2 linked regions of the Chlorobaculum tepidum TLS genome follow. The main gene of each other region encodes a partner of the protein of the gene in region 2 in a complex. Links are inferred from orthologs where the notes say so. Each region holds a gene or a part of one and is shown on either strand. Other genes may lie near its edges.

Evidence for each region.
Region 1: the proteins of AYT24_RS01695 (region 2) and uvrB are in contact, whole or in part, in a crystal structure (PDB 7EGT), measured with the Thermus thermophilus proteins. The link is inferred for Chlorobaculum tepidum TLS from one-to-one orthologs. Residues at the interface, in WP_096412145.1 of Thermus thermophilus: His654, Arg656, Phe657, Gln666, Asp668, Glu669, Lys680, Arg681, Leu682, Ser683, Lys685, Tyr686, Ala687; in WP_096411307.1 of Thermus thermophilus: Glu23, Leu25, Arg26, Asp27, Gly28, Glu29, Arg30, Phe31, Arg55, Glu326, Asp327, Phe328, Glu379, Ser382, Gln383, His398, Gly400, Arg401.

The regions. Positions count from the first base shown.
Region 1 is NC_002932.3:1,451,394-1,458,218, forward strand. What follows is about bases 1-2,980. They hold uvrB (excinuclease ABC subunit UvrB), read right to left. Parts: upstream 2,528-2,980; coding sequence 473-2,527; downstream 1-472. Other genes in these bases: AYT24_RS06985 (RelA/SpoT family protein), read right to left, coding at 1-380; AYT24_RS06995 (M16 family metallopeptidase), read left to right, coding at 2,836-2,980. Outside these bases: more of AYT24_RS06995, read left to right, coding at 2,981-5,703; LPS export ABC transporter permease LptG, read left to right, coding at 5,716-6,825. UniProt on the Escherichia coli protein: The UvrABC repair system catalyzes the recognition and processing of DNA lesions. A damage recognition complex composed of 2 UvrA and 2 UvrB subunits scans DNA for abnormalities.
Region 2 is NC_002932.3:351,737-368,498, reverse strand. The notes cover bases 7,725-10,699. They hold AYT24_RS01695 (ATP-dependent helicase), read right to left. Parts: upstream 10,348-10,699; coding sequence 8,101-10,347; downstream 7,725-8,100. Other genes in these bases: AYT24_RS01690 (4a-hydroxytetrahydrobiopterin dehydratase), read right to left, coding at 10,474-10,699; AYT24_RS01700 (glycosyltransferase family protein), read right to left, coding at 7,725-7,826. In the rest of the region: AYT24_RS01730 (NADP-dependent isocitrate dehydrogenase), read right to left, coding at 1-2,116; AYT24_RS01725 (enoyl-ACP reductase), read right to left, coding at 2,437-3,318; AYT24_RS01720 (ArsA family ATPase), read right to left, coding at 3,549-4,850; AYT24_RS10415 (hypothetical protein), read right to left, coding at 5,000-5,545; aat (leucyl/phenylalanyl-tRNA--protein transferase), read right to left, coding at 5,590-6,174; AYT24_RS01705 (nitroreductase family protein), read right to left, coding at 6,184-6,813; more of AYT24_RS01700, read right to left, coding at 6,777-7,724; more of AYT24_RS01690, read right to left, coding at 10,700-10,809; AYT24_RS01685 (alpha-amylase family glycosyl hydrolase), read left to right, coding at 11,055-12,506; AYT24_RS01680 (secondary thiamine-phosphate synthase enzyme YjbQ), read left to right, coding at 12,555-12,980; AYT24_RS10410 (hypothetical protein), read left to right, coding at 13,270-13,485; dxs (1-deoxy-D-xylulose-5-phosphate synthase), read left to right, coding at 13,545-15,479; AYT24_RS01670 (phosphatidylglycerophosphatase A family protein), read right to left, coding at 15,461-15,937; pgsA (CDP-diacylglycerol--glycerol-3-phosphate 3-phosphatidyltransferase), read right to left, coding at 15,942-16,538; AYT24_RS01660 (endonuclease MutS2), read right to left, coding at 16,662-16,762. UniProt on the Escherichia coli protein: A helicase with DNA-dependent ATPase activity. Unwinds DNA duplexes with 3'-5' polarity. Translocates on single-stranded DNA with 3'-5' polarity. Initiates unwinding more efficiently from a nicked substrate than double-stranded DNA.

The sequences.
Region 1 (6,825 bases), 1.1 Mb from region 2 along the record:
CCTTCGGCCTCGGTGGTTTCGCGGTTGACCATGATTTCGGAAATCTTGGTCAGCCCCTCCACGATGTCAGCCACTTCGGCACCCAGCTCGGCGGAAATATCCTCATAGGTGTAACCGCTATCCTCGATGACGTCATGCAGCAGCGCCGCCGCAACAGAGACGCCGTCAAGCGGCAGTTCGGTCACCAGCAGCTTGGCGACCTCGACCGGATGGTAGAAAAACGGCTCCCCGGATGCGCGTTTTTCACCCTCATGAGCCCGGTAGCACATGAAAAATGCACGCTGGATGAGCGACTCGTCGTAGTTCTTGAGGTTCGCCCGGCAAAGCCGCAATATTTCGTGCAGTTTGGAATAATGTTCCTGTTCTATCTGGGCCAGCATGGAGGTAAGCCTCTCCGTAATAAAGAGTTGTTATCGCCTGATTTTCTATACTATTATTATGATATGAAATCGAGGCTTCAGGTCAATACTTTTTACTCTGTCATCTGCTCGATTCGCTCTTGAAGCATCAGAATTTCGTCACGCAGGTAGGCCGCTTTTTCGTAATCGGTCTGTTCGGCAGCCTTCTGCATCTCAGCGTTCATCTCCGCCACCATCAGCATCACATCGCTGCGGCTCATGCTGTCGAGCACACCGCGCAGCTCGAGTTCAGGGCGCTTCTGCAATCCGAGACGCTTGCGGCGATAACGCTCTTCGGCGTCCGCCACGCTGGTGGTGTTGAGCACCTGATCGACCGACTTGATGATGGAACGCGGCTCGATGCCGTGCTTTTCGTTGTACTCCCGCTGGATGCGGCGGCGGCGCTCGGTTTCATCGAGCACCTCGCGCATCGAATCGGTGATCTTGTCGGCGTAAAAAAGCACCAGCCCCTCGACGTTTCGCGCCGCACGTCCGGCGATCTGCATGAGCGATGTTGCGTCACGCAAAAACCCCTCCTTGTCGGCGTCGAGAATCGCCACCAGCGCCACCTCCGGCAGGTCGAGCCCCTCACGCAGCAGGTTGACGCCGACCAGCACTTCGATGTCGCCTGCGCGTAGTTCGCGCAGAATCTGCATCCGTTCGAGGCTCTTGATTTCGGAGTGCAGATACTGCGAGCGCAGACCCAGCTTGCGAAAGTAGGCGTGCAGGTCTTCGGACATGCGCTTGGTCAGCGTCAGCACCAGCGACTTCTGCCCCTTGGCGATGCGCTCCCGGATTCGCGCCAGCAGGTGATCGATCTGGCCGGCAACGGGGTGCACCTCGATTTGCGGATCGAGCAGGCCTGTGGGGCGGATGAGCTGCTCGACCACCACGCCGCCGGAGCGCATCAGCTCGTGGGCGGAGGGGGTTGCCGAAACGCAGATCACCTGCGGCACCATCTCCTCGAACTCCTCAAAGCGCAGAGGACGGTTGTCGAGCGCCGAGGGCAGCCGGAAACCGTGCTCAACGAGCACCGTCTTGCGCGACCGGTCGCCGCCATACATGCCGCGAATCTGCGGCAGAGTAACGTGGGACTCATCGACCACAACGAGAAAGTCTTCCGGGAAGTAGTCAAGCAGGCACCACGGTCGCTCGCCCGGCTTGCGTCCGGCAATGTGGCGGGCGTAGTTCTCGATGCCGGAGCAGTAACCAAGCTCCTTCATCATTTCGAGATCGTAGCGCGTGCGCTCTTCAAGCCGCTGCGCCTCGACCAGCTTCTCTTCGGCGCGAAGGGCGTTCAGCCGCTCCGCCAGCTCGTTCTCGATGGCGAGCATCGCCACCTCCAGCTTTTCGCTGTCGGCCACGAACTGACGCGCCGGATAGATGAAGGCGTACTCATCGCGCCCGATGATCTCGCCGCTCTTGGGGTCGAAGGTGTGGATGGAGTCGATCTCGCTGCCGAAAAATTCGATGCGCAGCGCCAGCTCTTCGTGACCCGGCACCAGGTCGATCACGTCGCCGCGCACGCGGAAGCGCCCCGGCGAGAGATCGACGTCGTCACGGAAATAGTGCAGCGCCACCAGCCTTTGCAGAAACTCGTCGCGATCCAGCTCCATGCCCTGCCGCAGCTCGACGATCTGCGCCATCCAGTCCTCCGGTGAACCGAGACCGTAGATGCAGCTCACCGAGCTGACCACGATCACGTCGTTCCGCCCACTGAGCAACGCGCTGGTCGCCCGCAGCCGGAGCCGCTCGATTTCGTCGTTGATCTTGAGGTCCTTGGCAATGTACTTGTCCAACGACGGGATATACGCCTCTGGCTGGTAAAAATCGTAGTAGCTGATGAAGTATTCCACCGCGTTGTGCGGAAAGAACTGCTTCAGCTCGCCATAAAGCTGCGCAGCAAGGGTCTTGTTGTGGCTCAGCACGAGCGTCGGACGGTTGACCTGGGCGATGACGTTCGAGACCGTGAAGGTCTTGCCCGATCCGGTCACGCCGAGCAGCGTCTGCCATCGGTCGCCTCGCAGCACCCCATCGGTCAGCGCCTTGATGGCCGAGGGCTGATCCCCCGTCGGCCCGTACGGACTTTCAAGTTTGAACTCTCCTCCCCGATGCACAACATTCCGCATAGACAACTCTCGATGATAACGATGACAAATACCTCACAAAGAACTAATAACGCCTGCTTATAGTTCTTCAAGCCTCAGACACGATGTGTCAAGACCGGTTCGGCCGACGGTTTTTTCCCGTCACTTTGCCGGATTTTTCGTAATGTAGGGTTTTGTTTGAACCGGAATGAGCGGCTGGAACCATGATCGGGCTGATCTTTCTATGACCACGATGAAGAACTATGTCCAACGGCTCATTACTGAAATCAACGGGCAGAGTGCTCGCCTTCTGGCTGGCGCTGCTCCATCTCATATCCTGTAGATCAACCATGACAGAAACCAAGACGAACCAGAACGAAAGTTATCCATACACCACCGTCCCCGGCGACGCGCTTCAAACGCGGATTTACACGCTGAAAAACGGCCTCACGGTCTATATGAGTCCCTACCACGACGAGCCGCGAATCTACACCTCCATCGCCGTGCGGGCGGGCAGCAAGAACGACCCCGCCGAGACCACCGGCCTGGCGCACTACCTCGAACACATGCTCTTCAAGGGCACCGATTCGATCGGCTCGATCGACTACGCGAAAGAGCATACGGAGCTTGAAAAAATCATCGAGCTGTACGAACAGTACCGCGCCACGAGCGATCCGGAGCACCGCGCGGCGATCTACCGCGACATAGACAGCATCTCGAACGTGGCGGCGCAGTTCACCGTGCCGAACGAGTACGACAAACTGCTCAACTCCATCGGCGCGAAGGGCACCAACGCTTACACCTGGGTCGAGCAGACAGTCTACATCAACGATATTCCATCCAACGAACTCGACCGCTGGCTGACCATTGAGGCCGAGCGCTTCCGCAATCCGGTGATGCGCCTCTTCCACACCGAGCTGGAAACGGTCTACGAAGAGAAGAACATGACGATGGACAGCGACAGCCGCAAGCTCTGGGAGGAGCTGTTCAAGGGGCTGTTCACCAAGCACACCTACGGCACGCAGACCACCATCGGCAAGGCGGAGCACCTCAAGAAGCCGTCGATCAAGAACGTCATCGACTACTACCGCTCCTGGTACGTGCCGAACAACATGGCCCTCTGCATCGCGGGCGACTTCGATCCCGACGCGACGATCCGCCTGATCGACGAGAAGTTCTCGAAGCTCGAACCCAAGCCGGTGCCAGAGTTCCATCCGCCGGTCGAACCCGAGATCACCAGGCCGGTCGTCAAAACCGTCACCGGCCCGGAGGCGGAGGAGCTGGTGCTCGGCTTCCGCTTCGGCGGAGCAGATTCGGATGATGCCGACATGCTGACACTGATCGACAAGATTCTCTTCAACCAGACCGCAGGCCTGATCGACCTGAACCTCAACCAGCAGCAGAAGGTGCTCGAAGGCGGCTCGATGCTGGTACTGATGAAGGACTACTCGGTCCACATCCTCAGCGCCAAGCCGCGCGACGGCCAGAGCCTCGACGAGGTGAAGGCGCTCCTGCTCGAACAGCTCGATCTCGTCAAAAAAGGCGAGTTCCCCGACTGGCTGGTGACAGCGGTCATCAACGATCTCAAGCTCGAAGAGCTGAAAGCGTTCGAGTCGAACCGTGGCCGCTCGGAGGCATTCGTTGACACCTTCGTCTGGGGAATGGACTGGGCGCGGCAGGTCAACCGCTTCAAGCGGCTCGAAAAGATCACGAAGGCAGAGATCGTCGAGTTCGCGAAACAGCACTACGCTCAGAACTACGTCGCCGTCTACAAAAAACACGGCCAGCGCAAAAGCGAGGCCAAAATCCAGAAGCCGCCAATCACGCCGATCAAAGTCAATCGCGACCGCTCGTCGGTGTTCGCCAAAAACCTGCTCGCGAAAAAGAGCAGCAAGGTGCAACCCGTGTTCGTCGATTTCAAAAAGGACATCGGCTACTACGACATCACACCGGAGATCAGCCTCAACTATGTGCCGAACCGGGAGAACGAGCTGTATAGCCTCTACTTCATGTTCGACGCGGGATCGAACCTGAACCGCAAGATCGACACGGCGCTCGACTACCTGTCGTACCTCGGCACCTCACGCCTTTCGCCCGCGGAGTTCAGCCAGGAGCTGTATCGCCTCGGCGCACAGTTCACGGTGCAGACTTCAGATAATTACGTTTACCTCAAGCTCTCCGGCCTTAAGGAGAACTTCCCGCAGGCCATCTCTCTGCTCGACGAGCTGCTCCGTGACGCGCAGCCCGACGCTCCGGCGCTCGAAAAGCTCAAGGAGGGCATCCGCAAGGAGCGTGCTGACGAGAAGCTCTCAAAGCGTAAAATCCTCTTCGAGGCGATGGTCAATTACGGTAAATACGGCCCGAAGTCGCCCTTCACCAACGTCCTGAGTGACGAAGAGATCGACAAACTGACGCCTGAAGAGCTGCTTGGCGAAATCAAACACTTCATGAACTACCGCCACCGGGTGCTCTACTACGGCCCGGATTCGCCGGAAACGCTGATGACGGAATTGCGCACCATGCACCACTTTGGTCAGTCGTTCCAGCCGGTGCCCGTGACCGATCCATTCGAGGAACTCAAGACCGCGAAAAACCACGTCTATGTGGTCGATTACGACATGACCCAGGCCGAAATCATCATGCTCTCGCGAGGCGCGGTATACGACGCCTCGAAGGTGCCGCTCGTCACACTCTTCAACGAATACTACGGTGGCGGCATGTCGTCGGTGGTCTTCCAGGAGATGCGCGAGGCCAAGGCGCTTGCCTACTCAGTCTTTTCGGTCTACCGCCTGCCGAAGGAGAAGGATCGCCACAGCTACGTGTTCAGCTACATCGGCACGCAGGCAGACAAGCTGCCCGAGGCGCTCGACGGATTCAACGAGCTGATGCAGAAGCTGCCCGAATCGCCAGAGCTGTTCGCCTCGGCCAAGGCGGGTATCGACCAGAAGATCCGCACCGAGCGAATCACCAAGGGAGATGTACTCTTCGCCCTCGAAGAGGCGCGACGCCTCGGCCTCGACCACGACATCCGGCAGGATGTGTTCCGCGAAGTGCCCGGCATGAGTTTCAGCGACATCGAGCAGTTCCACGAAACGCGCTTCCGTAACAAGCCACAGATCATGCTGGTGCTCGGCAAGAAAGAGCAACTCGATCTGGAGACACTTCGCAAATATGGCGACATCAGCTTCCTGACGCTCAGGGAGATTTTCGGCTACTGAGGGGCAAACCCGATGAACGACGGCAAAGCGACACCGGGCGAGGCGGGCTGCCGGGAGAATCAACTCCTGAAGCTGCCTGGCTTCGGCAATTTCACGATCATCGATCGCTACATCGCCCGCCAGTTTCTGACGATCTTCCTGTTTGCCCTCGCGAGCTTCGCCGCGCTCTTTATCCTGATCAATCTGGTCGAAAATCTCGACCGGTTTTTGGACCGGCACATTTCGTTCGGCAGGATTCTCATCTACTACCTTAGCGGCCTGCCGGACACCTTCCTTTTGACATCGCCTCTCAGCGTGTTGCTCGCATCACTCTTCGTCACCGGCAAGCTCTCGATGCAGAGTGAGCTGCCTGCACTGAAATCGGCGGGCATGAGCCTGTCGCGCCTGATGAAACCGTTTCTTTTGGTGACGATGGCGATCGCGGCACTCAACACGATCAACTCTTGCTTCATCGCTCCGGCGATGTACGACTGGTCGAAAGGATTCGAAAAACGCTACCTGAAAAAACAACAGGATAACGGCGAAGAACCGCTGCACATCCGGGAATCGAACAACCGAATCCTGACCGTTGCCAAGATCGGTCCCGACAAGAAAAGCGCGACGACCGTCTCGCTCGAAACGTTCAACGGAAGCCAGATCGTCTCGCGTATCGACGCCGACTCGCTCCGGATCATCACCCGTCACAAGTACTGGATTTTCTACAACACGAAACAGCGCACCTTCTCGAAAGGCGCCGAAACCCTCGTGACCAGAGCGGGCGCGGACACCCTGAAGCTCTCGCTGGCACCCAATACGTTCAAGATGATCGACACCGACCCGGACGAAATGAACATCGTGCAGCACATCGATTTCATCTGGCAAAAAGCGCGCTCGGGACTGCCAGGACTCGAACGGGCGACGGTCAAGCTGCACACCAAGCTCGCCCTGCCGCTGGCCAGCATGATCATCGTGCTGATCGGCGTACCGCTCTCCTCGAAAAAAAAACGTAGCGGCCTGGCGGTGGAGATTTCCATCAGCCTGCTCATCGGGCTTCTCTATCTCGGTATGCTCAAAACAATCGGCAGCCTCGGCTACGACGGTCTGTTAAACCCGGTGCTCGCAGCGTGGCTGCCCGATATTCTC
Region 2 (16,762 bases):
CGGCGATCAGCTCGGCGTTGATGAGCTCCTCTTTCTCGGCGAGCGCCTGTGCGACACCGGCGAAGCGAGCCTTCATTTCGGCGTCGGCGTCCTGACTGGCCAGCGCTTCGGCCCAGTAGAGGGCGAGATAGAAGTGGCTGCCGCGGTTGTCGATCTGGCCGACTTTGCGGGCGGGCGACTTCTGGTTTTCGAGGAACTTGCCGATCGCCTGGTCGAGCGTGTCGGCCAGCACCTGCGCTTTCGGGTTGCCGAAGGTCTGCGCGAGGTGCTCCAGCGATGCGGTCAGAGCCAAGAACTCGCCGAGCGAATCCCAGCGGAGGTAGCCCTCTTTCTGGAACTGCTGCACATGCTTGGGAGCCGAACCGCCTGCACCGGTTTCAAACAGGCCACCACCGTTGAGCAGCGGAACAATCGAAAGCATCTTGGAGCTGGTGCCGAGCTCGATGATCGGGAACAGGTCGGTCAGGTAGTCACGAAGCACGTTGCCAGTCACCGAAATGGTGTCCTGTCCGGCACGGAAACGGCCGAGGGTGAAGCGCATGGCTTCGACCGGAGGCATGATCTTGATCTCGACGCCGTCGGTGTCGAGGTCTTTGAGATACTCGTTCACCTTGGCGATGATCTGCGCATCATGAGCGCGGTTGCTGTCGAGCCAGAAGACTGCCGGAGCACCGGTAGCTTTGGCGCGGCGGACAGCCAGCTTCACCCAGTCGCGAATCGGAGCATCCTTGGTCTGGCACATCCTAAAGATGTCGCCGGTCTCGACCTTCTGCGACATGAGCACTGAACCATCGGCATCGACCACGCGGATCACGCCGTCACCAGGCGCGATGAAGGTCTTGTCGTGCGAACCGTACTCTTCAGCCTTCTGCGCCATCAAGCCCACGTTCGGCACGCTGCCGATAGTGGAAGGATCGAACGCGCCGTTCTTGCGGCAGTCGTCCACGATTTCGCCGTACATGGTAGCGTAGCAGCGATCCGGAATCACAGCTTTGCAGTCGTGAAGCTGACCGTCGGGGCCCCACATCTTGCCACCGTCGCGCACAACGACCGGCATGGAAGCATCGATGATGATGTCGTTTGGCACGTGCAGGTTGGTGATGCCCTTGTCGGAATCGACCATCGCCAGCTCGGGACGGGTCTTGTAGACCGCCATGATGTCAGCCTCGATCTCGGCACGTTTGTCTTCCGGTAGGGTCTGGATTTTGGCGTAGAGATCGCCGAGGCCGTTGTTGACGTTCACGCCAAGCTCGGCGAGCAATGCGCCATGCTTGTCAAACACATCCTTGTAAAAGACCGACACGGCGTGGCCGAACATGACCGGATCGGAAATCTTCATCATGGTAGCCTTCAGGTGCAGCGAAAAAAGCACGCCCTGCGATTTGGCATCCTCGATCTGCTCGGCGTAGAACTCGCGGAGCTTGCGCACGTTCATAACTGACGTGTCGATCACTTCACCGGCGAGCAGTGCGGTTTTCTCTTTCAGCACGGTCACCTCGTTGGCGCCGTTAACATATTCGATACGAACGGTGGTGGCGGCAGGCACGGTTACGGACTGCTCGCTGCCGTAGAAGTCGCCATCGGTCATATACGAAACGTGCGCTTTCGAATTGACGCTCCATGCAGCCATGCGGTGTGGATGCTTCTTGGCGTAGGCTTTGACGGAGAGCGGAGCACGGCGGTCGGAGTTACCCTCGCGAAGCACCGGGTTCACGGCGCTGCCAAGCACCTTGGCATAACGGGCCTGAATCGCTTTTTCTTCGTCATTCGACGGGGCTTCGGGATAGTCAGGCACGTTGTAGCCGTGCTCCTGAAGCTCCTTGATGGCGGCTTTCAGCTGGGGAATCGAAGCGCTGATATTCGGAAGCTTGATGATGTTGGCCTCAGGCGCGAGCACGAGTTCACCGAGCTGGCTAAGGTAGTCGGGAATCCTCTGGGCCTCGGTAAGATTCTCCGGGAAGTTGGCAATGATCCTGCCGGCAAGGGAGATGTCCCTCATCTCGACATCAACGCCGGTGCCGCGGGTGAAGGCCTGGATGATCGGAAGCAGCGAGTAGGTCGCCAAAGCCGGAGCCTCGTCGGTCTTGGTGTAAATGATGGTTGATTTGCTTGCCATATCGTTGCTATTGAAGGTATTATGGTTATAAATGACTTCTGGGAAAAAGAAAACCTTACACACCGATCAGGAGTCGCATTACCCCCGGTCAGAAAAAAACTGCCATTGTATGCTCCCGAAAACACACCGGAATTGACTGACATACTGTCAATGCACGTATCGTGCCTAAAATAACAATCACCTCCTTAAATGGCAGTTCGACCGCAAAAAAGGTGAACCCTACCTACCTTCTAGCCCTGGTCAGCAAGGCCAAAGACGAATGGGTATGGAAGTGATGAAGGAAAACGGGAGGCCAGCGGAAGCCGGCGCTCCATCAATGCTTACCTTGATGAATGACGGCCTTCGAGTCCAACTCTTTCGGCAAGCTCCTTGTCATGAAGAGCCTCATGAGCAAGCTTGATCATAGGAATGGTTGCACCCATCGAGCTGTAACCGCCATCATGGAAAAGGTTCTGCATGGTCACCTTGCGCGTCAGATCGCTCAGGATCGTCATGGTGTACTCGGCGCACTCTTCAGCACTCGCGTTACCGAGCGGCGACATCAGTTCACTGTAATCATACATCTTCTCGAAACCGGGAATACCGCTGCCGGCTTTCGTGTAGGTCGGGCTCTGTGAAATCGTGTTGATCCGGATGCCACGGGGTGCCAGTCTCGGGCCGAAGCTGCGTGCAATCGATTCGAGCAGCGACTTAGCGTCGCCCATGTCCGAATAGGTCCAGTAGTTGCGCTGCGACGCGATGTATGAAAGCGCGACAATGCTTGCGCCGTCATTGAGCGCCTCGTTCTTCAGCGCATAGGCCACGAGCCGGTGGAACGAAATGCCGGAAACATCGAGCGTCCGCATGAACCACTCGTAGTTCAGTTCCTCGTAGGGCACCTGTTTGCGAATATTCTGGGACATGCCGATCGAATGCACAATAAAATCGACAGAACCCATGGTCTCCTTGAGTTCCCTGAAAGTATTATCTACCTCTTCGTTCTTGGACGCATCGCAGATCAGAATCGGTGCATTGCCGCAAAGCTCGGACAGCTCCTGCAGCTTGCCGAAGCGAATGGCTGTCGCGACATTGGAAAGGGCGACCTGTGCGCCTTCCCGGTAAGCATGAAGTGCAATCTGCCAACCGATGCTGCTTTCATCGAGCGGGCCAAAAACAATTCCTTTTTTCCCTTTCAAAAGACCATAGTGCGCTTTCTCGGGCATGATACAATCTGATTCTATTCAGAAAATAAGGGTAGCGGATACCCCTTTGATGATCGTTCAAAGCTGTCAAGATACAAGTTTCCGGTGAATTGTTAAACAGTTACCGGTAAAAATTGCATCCTGACGGAAAAGGCGATACAACACAAACTGTGGTACGGAAATCAACCTGCCACCAGTCAGGGCCGCGCCATCGGGAATGGCAAGAAGCGCGGAATCCGGTGGCACAGCTGTCAGATTTTCAGGCGGCGCATGGAGCGCAACTTGTCAAGAACGTTCTTGTTGACGTTCAGCTCCATCTCCTCCTTGTCAACCTTAACCTCCTTGAAGATCACCCTCAGTATGTTGTCTTCACGGACGAAGCGATCCATGTCGAGGCTGTAGAGCGCCCTTGGCAAGGTGATATTGCGCTGGGCGCGGTCAACCGTGACGATGATGTCGGTACCCATACGCTCGACCGAGACATCTGCGGCGTCCTTGAGGAACGGAATCCGGATGCAGAGCACCTCGCGGTTGTCAGAGGTCGCCTGATTCTTTTTGCTCTCGATCCAGAAGTTCTTGCCCGAATAGAAGGTCTTGTCGGGAGCCTCTTCGCCGAAGACGATCTGGCTGATGTCGTAGAGAGCGTCGGGGCCGATCGGCTCGGTGCGTTGCAGGTGGCAGCGGAAGACCGGCGTCGGATAGAAGGAGTTGTCGATCTCCATCAGGTACTTGCTGTGCAGATCGGCCCAGAACTCGAAGTACTCGCCCACGGTTCGCGAGGTCGGCAGAATCTTGTTGATGACGATGCCGTCGATATTGATACCGTAGAGGTGCACGAAAGTATAGGCGCGCTTGGTTTCGAGAATCGAGAGTTTCTCCGGGTTCAGCACCAGCCGGAAGGTGACCTCCGGGCTGAGAATGAACTCGTTGATGTCCTCCATCTGCTTGAGCAGCACGTTGACCTCGTTGAAGAAGTCGTCGTCGGGAATATTGTTGCCCGAGAGAGGACGCGCCAGCGAAGACATGCTCTTGTAGAGCTTGAAGAACTGCTTGCCCATGTTGCCGCCGATGATGATCTCCGGGTAGGCGAGCAGTCGAAGCGTGTTGCCGGTCGGCGAGGTATCGAGCACGATAGTGTCCCACTTGCCGGACTGCGATTCGTCGAGCAGACGGGAAAGCGCGAAGATTTCGTCAAGACCTGGCTGCGTGGTCAGCTCCGAAGCCATGCCGCTGTCAATGCCCTGATTCTTGTACGACGAAGAGACGAACTTCTGGAAGCCCGACATGTTTTTCTTCAGCTCGTAGATGGTATCGACTTCGAGACCGTACAGGTTCTTTTCGATCTTGAGCGGCTCGTTGCGGCCAATCTGCACGCCGAACACATCAGAGAGCGAGTGAGCCGGATCGGAGGACATGATGAGCACCCGTTTGCCTTGTCGTGCAAGGGCGACTGCCGTAGAGGACGAAATGGTGGTCTTGCCCGTTCCCCCTTTGCCGGAATAGATGATAATCCTTGGCGGAGACTGTTTTTCAGATAAATCTCTCGACGACATGCGGCACACTCCTTTGATACAGCCTGAAAAATGATCCCGATAAAACGAACTGTGAAGTTAGCACTTTTACAGCAACATTTTCAAAAGATCGCTAAATCATTTTGGAATAATGATATAAACAATTACAAGACAGAACAAACAGACTCGTTTCAGCGCCCATCTATCTTGCTGATCTTCTTAATGACTGCGTTGCCTTTCAGTGGCTTGTAAATCAGCACCATTGCAGGATGCCAATCCGTGCCAGGATAGACGGCCCTCGCGTTACAGAAAAATTCGTAGTTCACGCCTTCAACAATCTGCTTCCTGACAACAAGAGGCTCATAGCCCACCCCTGTAAGACCGGCCATAGTATCCCTGAATACTACCCGATCCGTGAATGAAAGCATTTCAAACTTCGACCAGACGCCTGGCTTTGAAATATCCTTGGAAACCGTCTTCCCGGATTCCGGACTGGTTGCCGCCTTTTTGGAAACTGCGGGTGATGAATCAGCCGCAAGCGATACGCCGCCAAAAAAGCTGCTTATTGCGAACACGATAAAGAAAGCCTGTAAAAATCTCTGTTTCATTGCCGTCGGCGTTTGTTTTATAGGTGAATGAACCATGACGCTTCTCGCATCCATCTCAAAATGCACCAAGAAGAATTGGTGCTTCGAAAACAGCGGTTGATCGAACGTTGAATAAAGGCCGCGTTTCAACCCGTTGTCAAATAGAAAAAGGTAGCTCTTTTCCCCTTTGCTTCTCAGACAAACGAAATCTTTTTTCCGAGAGCGCGCTCAAGCTGCACCATGTACTCTTCGTGGGGGATTTCAATCGCACCGAGACTCTCAAGGTGTGGGTTCATGATCTGCGCGTCGAGCAGGAGATAGCCTTTGCGTTTGAGATAGCCCACCAGCCAGGCAAAGGCGACTTTCGAGGCATCAGACCGAAAAAAGAACATCGACTCACCGAAAAAAGCCCCACCCATCGACAGACCGTACAGCCCTCCGGCAAGCTCGCCATCCTGCCAGCTCTCCACACTGTGCGCCACTCCGAGACGATGCAGCTTGAGAAACACCTTGATAATCTCCTCCGAAAGCCAGGTCTCCTGCCCGGTTGAACGAGGCTGCGAGCAGGCACGGATCACCTGTTCGAAAACTGAATTGATTTTGATGGTAAAACGCTTTTTGCCAATGACGCGCCGGAGGCTTCGCGACGGCCGGAAACTGTCGAGCGGCACCACCGCGCGCTGGTAGGGCTGGCACCAGCTCACCGTCCCCTCGCGAGAGTCGGCCATCGGGAAAAAGCCGTGCCTGTAGGCACGCAGAATATCCTCTACTTTTATCATGCTAAGGACTTACCCGCGTTCACGAAGCTGTTCCGCCGTCACCAGCAATTCATCGACCTGCCGCTTCGGCACATGGTGAATACCATGTTTGTCGCGCCAGTAGCGGATATCGTCTCCCGGTTTTATCTGGTCAATCACCACCGTTTCGGCGGGCTTGCCAAGCGCAATCACAAGAAGCACCGTCCATGCGTCGGGAATGCCAAGCGACGCCATGAGACGCTCACGGTCGATGGCGGCGACGATGCAGCCACCTAGCTCTTTCTCAGCCGCGCCAAGCATGATGGTCTGCGCCGCAATACCGCTGTCGCAGGCCGCGCCGGGCAAATCTTCGTTCCGGCACAGCATGACAAGGGCGGCGGCGGGACGCTCGCCCGGTTCAGGGCCAGGCCAATCTTCGAGATACCCGGCCCATTTCAGGCAGGGAAACACCTTGTCGGACATATCAGCACCTGTAACCGGCAAAAACCGCAACAGCTGCCTGTTGGCCGCGGACGGCGTGTAGCAGACCAGCTCAACCAGATCGCGAAGCGTTGCATCATTCACGGCGACATGTTCGTCGAACCGCCGGATGCTGCGACTCCGGGCCACCAGTTCCCTGAGCTTCATGATTTCGACTCCTCGCGACAGTGATCCTTCCATGCGGCATCGGTAAAGACGCGCAGATCGTTCCATCTGCCCGAAGCAATCCACTCGGCGATGTAATCGACCGTCCTCGAATAATTAAGCGGCTTGCCCGGCGGCATGGCGAACCACTCCTTGAGCACCTCGCCATCGAGCGTGTGCATCGACATGCCATAGCCGAGCTGCACCATTGCCAGCGCGTTAGACTCCTGCTCGATCTGGCCATCGAGCGGACGGAGCAGCATCTTCTTGCCGAGATGCAACGCCTCGCCCGGCAGCTCGAAGCCCGCGTTGCAAACCACCCCGGAGCACTCCATGAGGTCGCGCAGGAACCCCTCCCGCGAGTAGCCCCGAAAACAGAGATGACCATCGTCGCGATCCTCTTTGACCTTGCCGTAAATAAAAAAGCGGTACGCATCGAACGGACGGAGAAACGCATCAATGTCCTCGACCTCCTCGAACGGCAGATAAACCAGAATCTTCTGCGGATCCTCTTCTGGCCGAACGGCATCGTAGAGTGTTTGAGGAATAACCGGGGGAAAGATTGGCTGGTTGAAATGGTCCCAGTGCAATCCGGCGTTGTAGCGGGCCGGAGCGAAATTGAGCAGAGTGTACTTCTCGAAGAGATTACCGCGTGCGATGGGAATATGGAAGGGAAATGCGTACTGGTGACCAAACCCGACGCTCACGATCCCTTTGAACCGGGCAGCCATCGAAGTGACCGGCTCGAAATCGGTAATCACCAGATCGACACACGAAGTATCGAGCGACAGAACATCGGTCCAAAGACTGACAAAATCGAGCTGGAACATGGTCTCCATGTAGCTCATCTTGCCGCGGCGCGTCACCAGGGTGAAGCCCTTGAGCACCTTGTAGGGAGCAAACACCTCAATCTCACGAAGCTCTTCCTCCTTTCTGCCGCTGATGATGACCTGAACCTCATGCCCATCTTCCTTGAGCTTTCTGACCAGCTCCCTGCTTCTGCTGATATGGCCATTCCCTGTTCCCTGAACGCCGAAAAGGATCTTCATGCACTGCGTTTGTTTAATACCTTCCCGTTGCCAGTCAAAAGCCACGGGACTGGATGCCAACAGCTTAAAATTACAATTATTACGGAAATATAGAAGAAAGCAGCAACGGCGTAACACCGTTGCATCACAGATTGACCGGCGGCATGAGAAAAGCGGAGAAAAGGCATTGACGCTGTGGACGTAGCGGGTGAAGGATAAATCAACCGGCGTCGCTCCCGGATGCTGCGCCTTTGTCATGCTGAGCAGAGCGAAGCATCCCGTCAGGCAGCGTTCATCACACGATCTTCAGATTGGCGTACTGCACCATCAGCGTTTTTTCGCCGGCGGTGCGGAAGTTGATCTTGACCTTCTGCTTCGCCCCACTGCCCTGCACTTCGAGCACGGTGCCGGGGCCGAAGATAGCGTGCTGCACTCTGGTGCCCGGGCGGTACTCGCTTTTGGCCGCGCCGGTGGGACGCGCCGATCCGGCGGGTTTGACGGTCGGCACCTTTGCCGCCGGGCTGCCCCCCGGCTGAGGCCTCAGCGACGAGCCGAAGACCGGGCGTCCGGCCATCGCCGTCGCAGCGACCTTTTTCGGGCTTTCGGAGAGCTTGCGCCCCCCTTCGGTGACGATAATGTTGGGGTTGATTTCGTTGATGAAGGTCGAGCGCATGCACATCTGCGGCTGGCCATACATATAGCGGCTCTGCGCCCACGAGAGGAACAGCTTTTCGCGCGCTCGGGTGATCGCCACGTAGAAGAGCCGCCGCTCCTCCTCCAGTTCGCCCGGTTCGTAGCTGTTGAGCGGGAACAGCTTCTCCTCCATGCCGGTGACGAACACCACCGGAAATTCAAGACCCTTCGCCGCGTGCACCGTCATGAGCGAGACGTAGTTATCCGACTCCTGTGTTTCGTCGTAGTCCGAGGCGAGCGAGATGGTCGAGAGGAAGTCGCCGAGCGTGGCCGAATTGGGATTGTGGTCGGCAAAGTCGCGCGTCATCGAGAGCAGCTCCTGAAGGTTCTCGTGCCGCGCAAGCGCTTCGGGCGTGTTCTCCTCCTTCAAGAGCGAGAGCAGGCCGGTGGTCTCGTAGAGCATCGAAAGCACGTCGTAGGCGGTGCCCTCTTCGGCCTGCTTCCGCATCGCCTCGATGAGGTCAGTGAACTGCGTCAGCGCGTTGACGAGCCGCGCCTGGAAGCCCCCCTCACCCGCGCGCTTCACCGCTTCATAGAGCGAAATGTTCCGTTCCTCGGCGAACTCCTTGAGCTTGTTGATGCTCACGTCGCCAATCTTGCGCGGCGGAAAGTTGATGACCCGCAGAAGCGACTCGCTGTCACGGTCGTTCAGCACGAGCCGCATGTAGGCCACGGCATCCTTGATCTCCTTGCGCTTGTAGAACGACACGCTGCCGAAAATCTTGTACGGAATGCGGTTCTGGCGCATCATGTCCTCGATCACGCGCGACTGGGCGTTGGTGCGGTAAAACACCGCGAACGAGCGGTACTGCGCGCCCTTCGACAGCCGGATCGACTTGATGTGCTCGGCCACCTTTTCGGCCTCGCGCTTTTCGTTGAACGCTTCGATCAGCGTGATCGGCTCACCCATACCGGCGTTGGCCACCAGCTCCTTTTTGATCTGGTGCGTGTTGCGGCTGATGACGCTGTTGGCCGCGTCCAGAATCGTCTTGGTGCTGCGGTAGTTATCGACCAGCTTGAACACCTGCGCGTCGCCGTAATCGTCGTTGAAGTTGAGTATGTTCGAGATGTCCGCCCCGCGCCACGAGTAGATCGACTGCGCGTCGTCGCCAACGACGAAGATGTTCCGGTGCTTTTCGGCGATCATTTTGGCGACCAGGTACTGCACGCGGTTGGTGTCTTGGTACTCGTCGATGAGCAGGTACTTGAAATAGTCCTGCAACTGCTCCAGCACACGCGGCTGCTCGGTGAACAGCTCGATAGGCTTGATGAGCAGGTCGTCGAAATCGAGCGCGTTGTTCTCGCGCAGCTTGTGCACGTAGCGCTCATAGACCAGCGAAATCTTCTGCGACTGGTCGTCGATCGCCTTGCGATGGAACTCCGGTGGCAGGACGAAGCTGTTCTTGGCCTTGCTGATGGCCGAGTGCACGAGGTTCACCGGCAGCGTTTCGGGCGACAGGTTCAGCTCCTTCATGCACTGCTTGATGAGGCTCTTGCTGTCGTCGGCATCGAAAATCGAGAAGTTGCGATCGTAGCCGATCAGGTGGATGTAGCTGCGCAAAAGCCGCGCGAACACCGAGTGGAAGGTGCCGATCCAGAGGCTGGAGGCGCTGCCATATTCGAGGATGCTGTCGATACGCTGGCGCATCTCGCCCGCCGCCTTGTTGGTGAAGGTGAGGGCGAGAATGTTCTGGGGCAAAACCCCGACGTTGCGGATGAGGTGCGCGATGCGGTAGGTAATGACGCGAGTCTTGCCCGACCCCGCGCCCGCCAGTACCATCACGGGGCCTTCGGTAGCGAGCACGGCCTGTCGCTGAACATCGTTGAGTCCCTGGAGAAAATCTGTCAAAGCTTCTGGAAATAAAAGGTTAGCGGCCCACACTCCCGGCTGGGGATCGGCAAGCCATCACAAAGCTCAGAAGAATTTCGCACATCCGGACTCGAATACCAACGCTGACATTAGAAAAAAACGTCCTCAAACCAGCTTTTCGGTCTTCGTCGCCATGATGACGTCGTTCAGGTGGATGCCTCCGATGGCGTGCGTCCACCACGAGACGGTCACTTTGCCCCATTCGGTCAGAAGCGCCGGATGGTGCCCCTCGGCTTCGGCGAGCTGGCCAACCCGGTTGGTAAAGTCGAGCGCCGACTGGAAATCCTTAAACGTGAAAACCCTGACCAGTTTCGAGGTGCCGGAGTCATCGACCAGTGTCCACTCTGGCAGAGAGGAGAGTTGCCGCTGAAGCTCTTCCGAAGCCATCGGAGCTGCCGTCCCCTCGCAGGGCACGCAATGCTTGTTTTCGAGCTGTGTCATGATATGTTCTCCTGTCTTGTGTTCCGCAGACTAGGCCCAGATCGCCCCGCTGGTGATGTCACTGGAGTGCTGCATTGCCTTTGCGTAATTTTCAACCGCGCCATCCATCCCAGAGTTGCACGCGGGTCATGTCCGGAAACTGTAAAACCTCTGCTCGCGCCCTATCTTTTGCTATTTCCTTGCTATATTAGGCATCCGAAATTTCCGGCCTCGACACTGGCCGCCTCCGCTCAACTGGTACAGGCATGTTTCCTCTGGTTTATGAAATCAATACGCGAGTCTGGCTGAAAGAGATTTCGGCGAGGCTTGGGCACCCTATCACCCTTGAAGAGGTGCCCGATGAGGAGTTGCAGATTCTTCGCGACGGGAAGTTCACCCATGTCTGGCTCATGGGCGTGTGGAGACCGAGCCGCTACAGCGCGGCTATCGCGGCTTCGCATCGGGGGCTTCGCTCGGAGTTGCTCGATTATCTCAAGGATCTGCAAGCCGAGGATATTGTCAGCTCCCCCTACTCCATTCCGGCTTACGAAGTCAGCAAGGTCATCGGCGGTCAGGAGGCGCTCGTGGCGTTCCGCAAACGCCTGGCCGACATGGGCATCAAGCTGATCCTCGATTTCGTGCCGAACCACATGGCACTCGACAACCGCTGGCTGCCGGAGCATCCCGAATATTTCGTCACCATTTCGAGGCACGAGCAGTGCCACGATCCCTCATCCTGCTTCGAATACACCAAAGGCAAATATCTCGCGCACGGCAAAGACCCGTACTTCCCGCCCTGGACCGACACCCTGCAGCTCAACTACGCCAATCCGGCCACGCACGAAATGATGATCCACAACCTGTCGCACATCAGCGACCTGTGCGATGGCGTGCGCTGCGATGTGGCGATGCTGATCCTGAAGGATGTGTTCAACACCACCTGGCAGAATCTGGCCGGAAAGATGAGCGAGGAGTTCTGGCCGAAAGCGATCGAGGCGATCCGGCACAAGCACCCGAAGTTTCTCTTTCTTGCCGAATCGTACTGGAACCGCGAGTCGGAATTGCAGCAGCTGGGGTTCGATTTCACCTATGACAAACCGTTTTACGACTACCTCGGCGCCTCGCCGGTCAATGTGCCGAAACTCAAGGGCCACCTGCTCGCCGACTGGGAGTATCAGCAGAAGCTGTGCCGGTTCATCGAGAACCACGACGAGGTTCGCGCCTCGGAGCGCTTCGGCCCGAACCACGCGGTCGCGGCGCTGGTGATGCTCACCTCGCCCGGCATGAACCTGATCCACCAGGGGCAGATGCTCGGCTTGAAAAAGAAAATTCCCGTGCAGCTCATCCGCCATTCAAAAGAGCCTTCAGACAAGGCGCTTTTGCATCTGTACCTCAAACTGTTCGAATTCCGCCGTGAGGCCGTGATTCAGGAGGGGCATACCGAATGGCTCGAACTGAACACGAATGGCCAGTCGCTCTGTTTCGGCTACTGCCGGACGATTCCGGACGTTTACGCCTTCATTCTCGCCAACTTCTCGGCTACCGGCATCGACACGCAATTCAGCCATCCAGCGCTCGCGGGGCTTGGCGACTCGGCAATCACCGCCTTGTCAACCCGATTTCCGGAACATCCTCATGAACTTCATCTGCACGATTCGACCCTGAGCATCCGCCTCGCGCCCCACGAAGGAGTGCTGCTCATAGCCAAAAACAGCTGACGCAGTTCAACCGGCGTTTTTCACCACCACATTTTCGCACACGCATCCATGAACTACCATACCGCCACCATCACCTGCCAGACAACGCGGCCAATCGACATTATCGACATCACCGCCGATGTGCGTTCGGCGCTCGAAGAATCCGGTCTGCAACAGGGCACCGTCACGCTGCTCAGCCGCCACACCACGGCCTGCCTCAACATCAACGAGCGGGAGGAGCGGCTCATGCAAGACATGACCACCTGGCTGAAGCGCTTCATCCCGAAAGATGGCGACTGGCTGCACAACATCGAAACCATTGATGGCCGCGACAACGCCCACTCGCACCTGCTGGGACTTTTCATGAACAGCTCCGAAACGATTCCGTTCTCCGAAGGCCAGCTCATGCTCGGCAAATGGCAGTCGATCTTTTTCATTGAACTTGATGGTCCGCGCCCAAAACGCGAAGTGCTGGTGCATATCCAGGGGGAATAAAAGGGACGAAACCGCAGGGTCGCTCAGGATATGAAGAATTGGGCTGAAGCCCGGATTTTTTAGCAGATGCTTGACCCCGGACTAAAGTCCAGGGCAATTGTCACGGGCTTATTGACCAAGTCCCCTCTTCTCAACGAGCCGCTTTTCCATTCAGTCGGTTTTTTTAACCAGACGGACATTCGACCTCTTACATGTACCCTATTGCCCCGGTTTTCAAACCGGGGTTAATTTTCCCCCATCTCTCCACTCGGCTTCAGCCCAATATCTTGTGCAACCGATTATTTTGATCATGCGCAACATGGAACAAAATGTAGGGGCGAACCCTTGCGGTCGCCCCAGAACCATGTTGGCAGATCCCGGTTTGCCGACACGGTTGCGGATTCACCAGTCCAATCAGGCAACCACGGAGATGGGCTACGGAAAAAATCTCTTTATTTCATTTCTACCAAATCCCGATTTCGATCTCGATTCAGAACAAGGAAATCCCCCCATCCCGGAACGGTAGGCTGATCCGGGAGGTTAGAAAAAAAACGTACTTTCATCTGAACATCATCCCCCTAACCTATGGCAGACCTCGTCTCCGCTCCGGCTATGATTTCGCAGGCCTATCCACTGCTTTCGTCCATCCACTCTCCCGCCGACCTCAAGAAACTGAGTCTTCACGAACTCGAACTGGTGGCTGCCGAGTGCCGGAAAAAGGTGATCGAGCTGGTGTCGCAGAACGGGGGACACTTCGGTTCGAGCCTCGGAGTCGTGGAGCTGACCGTGGCGCTGCACTACGTCTACCAGAGCCCGACCGACCGGATCATCTGGGACGTGGGCCATCAAGCGTACGTGCACAAAATCCTCACCGGGCGGCTGGCGCAGATGGAGACCAACCGCCGCTACCACGGCCTGGCGGGCTTCCCGAAGCGCAGCGAAAGCCCGCACGACGCCTTCGGCACCGGCCACGCCTCGACCTCGATCTCGGCGGCGGCAGGACTGGCGGCAGCACGAGACCTTGCCGGACGAAAGGAGAAGGTAGTGGCGATCATCGGCGACGGCAGCCTGACAGGCGGCATGGCCTTCGAGGCGATGAACCATCTCGGCGATACGAAGTCCGACGTACTGGTCATCCTCAACGACAACCAGATGGCGATTTCGCCAAGCACCGGAGGCTTGAAGAACTATCTGGTCAACCTCACCCTGAACAAAACCTACAACCGCTTGCGCAAGTTTGTATGGGACAGCCTCTCCCTGCTGCACAACGAAATAGGCGAAACAGCCAAAACCGCCGTGCACCGCATCGAGGATGGCATCAAGGCCGCCTTCACGCCCGGCGCGTATTTCGAGGCGCTCGGTTTCCGCTACTTCGGCCCCATCGACGGCCACAACATGGAGCAGCTCATCAAGGCGCTCCGCGAAATGCGCCAGCTCCACCACCCCAAGCTGCTACACGTCATTACCACCAAGGGCAAGGGGTTCAAGCCCGCCGAGGAGAACCAGCCCAAGTGGCACGCCAGTGTTGGAGGCTTTGACATCGAGACAGGCAAGAACGTCAAGGCTCCCGGCAAACCGGCCAAGCCGAAGTATCAGGAGGTGTTCGGCGAAGCGCTGGTCGAGCTGGCGCTGAAAGACCCGACCATCACGGCGATCACGGCAGCCATGCCGAGCGGCACCTCGCTCGACCTGTTCCAGCAGGCTATTCCGTCGAGATGCTTCGACGTGGGCATCGCCGAGCAGCACGCTGTCACCTTCGCAGCAGGACTCGCCTGCGGCGGCTTCAAACCGGTATTCGCCGTTTATTCCACCTTTTTGCAACGCGCCTACGACCAGCTCATCCACGACGTGGCGCTGCAAAACCTGCACGTGGTGTTCGCCATCGACCGCGCTGGCCTGGTCGGCGAGGATGGCCCGACCCACCATGGCGCGTTCGACCTGTCGTACCTCAACGTCGTGCCGAATTTGACCATCATGGCCCCCGGCGACGAACAGGAGCTGCGAAACATGCTCTACACGGCACTGTACGATATCAAAGGCCCGGTGGCGATCCGCTATCCTCGAGGCAGCGGCAGCGGCGCGACGCTGCACAAGGAGTTCACGCCTGTTCCGGTCGGCAGGGGGCGAATTCTGCGGGATGGCAAATCGGTGGCGCTGCTTGGCATCGGCACCATGAGCAACCGCGCGCTCGAAACCGCTGCACTGCTTGAAGCGGCAGGCCTCGATCCGCTGGTGTGCGACATGCGCTTCCTCAAGCCGCTCGACACCGAGATAATCGACATGGCGGCATCACGCTGTACGCACATCGTCACCATCGAGGAGAACAGCATCATCGGCGGCTTCGGCAGCAACGTGGTCAACTATCTGCACCACGCCCATCCCGGAATCAAATGCATTTCGTTCGGCCTGCCCGATGCCTTCGTCACCCACGGCAGCATGGATGAGCTGTACCGTGAAGTCGGCCTCGACGCCGAAAGTCTGTCGGGAAAGATTCTGGAGTTTTACAAGGATAAGCCGTAAGGCAGCATCGGAAGGGCAAGCATCACGAGACGAAGTAACAGGTTGGCCAGAATTCCGGCCAGCACGTCGTCGGCCATGATGCCCCAGCCGCCGGGGAGGTGCTGGGCACGATCGACAATGCCCGGCTTGAGTACGTCGAAGAGCCGGAAGAAGATGAACGCAAGCAACACGGCAAGCGGTGAAAATGGAATGGCAAACAGCGAAATCCATTGCCCGGCAACCTCGTCGATCACCGCCTGCGAAGGATCCTCACCATACTCCTTTTCCATGGCCCCGCCAGCCCACACGCCAAGCACAATCGAAAGCGCGATCAGCAAAGCGAGCAACGGCAATTCACGAATTGTAGGGATATAAAGATAGAGCAGCGCGGCGGCTCCGCTGGCGAAGGTGCCCGGCGCAAACGGCACATACCCAATACCAAAGGCGCTCCCGAAGATTCTGCCGAGCCATTGCCGCATGGCTTCAGCGCCCTCCCGCAGAATTCCGGAAGATGAGGCGCCTGTTGCTGATGAGGTAGGAAACCCCAGTCCAGACCGTAAACAGCGTAATGGCGAACATCGCGTAACCAAGCCAGGGCGAATGGAGAATCACCTCCATGAAAGCCGCCATCTTCGGGCCGAAAAAGCTCTTCTCCTTCAGCAGGATGAAAAGCATGATAACATAGGCGAACAGGTTCTGCGCGAAGGTTTTGTACTTGGCCTCCTTGCTGGTCACCACAGGATGGTCGATGTGCTCCGCATAGACGCGCAGCCCCGTCACCACGATGTCACGGGCAGCCACGAGCAACACCATCCAGAGCGCCAGATAGCCTTCCCATACATAGAAAAGAAATGCCGTAGTGATGAGCAACTTGTCGGCCAGCGGATCAAGAAACGCTCCGAGCCGCGTCACCTCGCCGTACTTACGGGCGTGGTAGCCATCGTAAATATCGGTGAGAGAAGCCGTTACGAAGACAATGACCCCCAACAGCCTGTACCACGCGCTATCCTGCATGAGCAGCAGCACGAAAACCGGCACGAGAATGATTCTCAGAATGGTAAGCTGATTGGAAAAAGTCATGTTGATGATGAAATTGAAGTCGATGCCTCCTCAATCCGAACGTTCGCAAGGGCAAAAGATACTTCATCCTGCACATTTTGTCAAAGCTGACTGAAATACGCCGGGCGAATGAGTTGATCGCACTCAGCGCATCTCGACCACGGTCACGCCCGCACCGCCCTCCTGCCAGTCGCCAAGGCGGAAGCTTTTGACGCGCGAGTGCTGCTTGAGAAACTCTGCCGTAC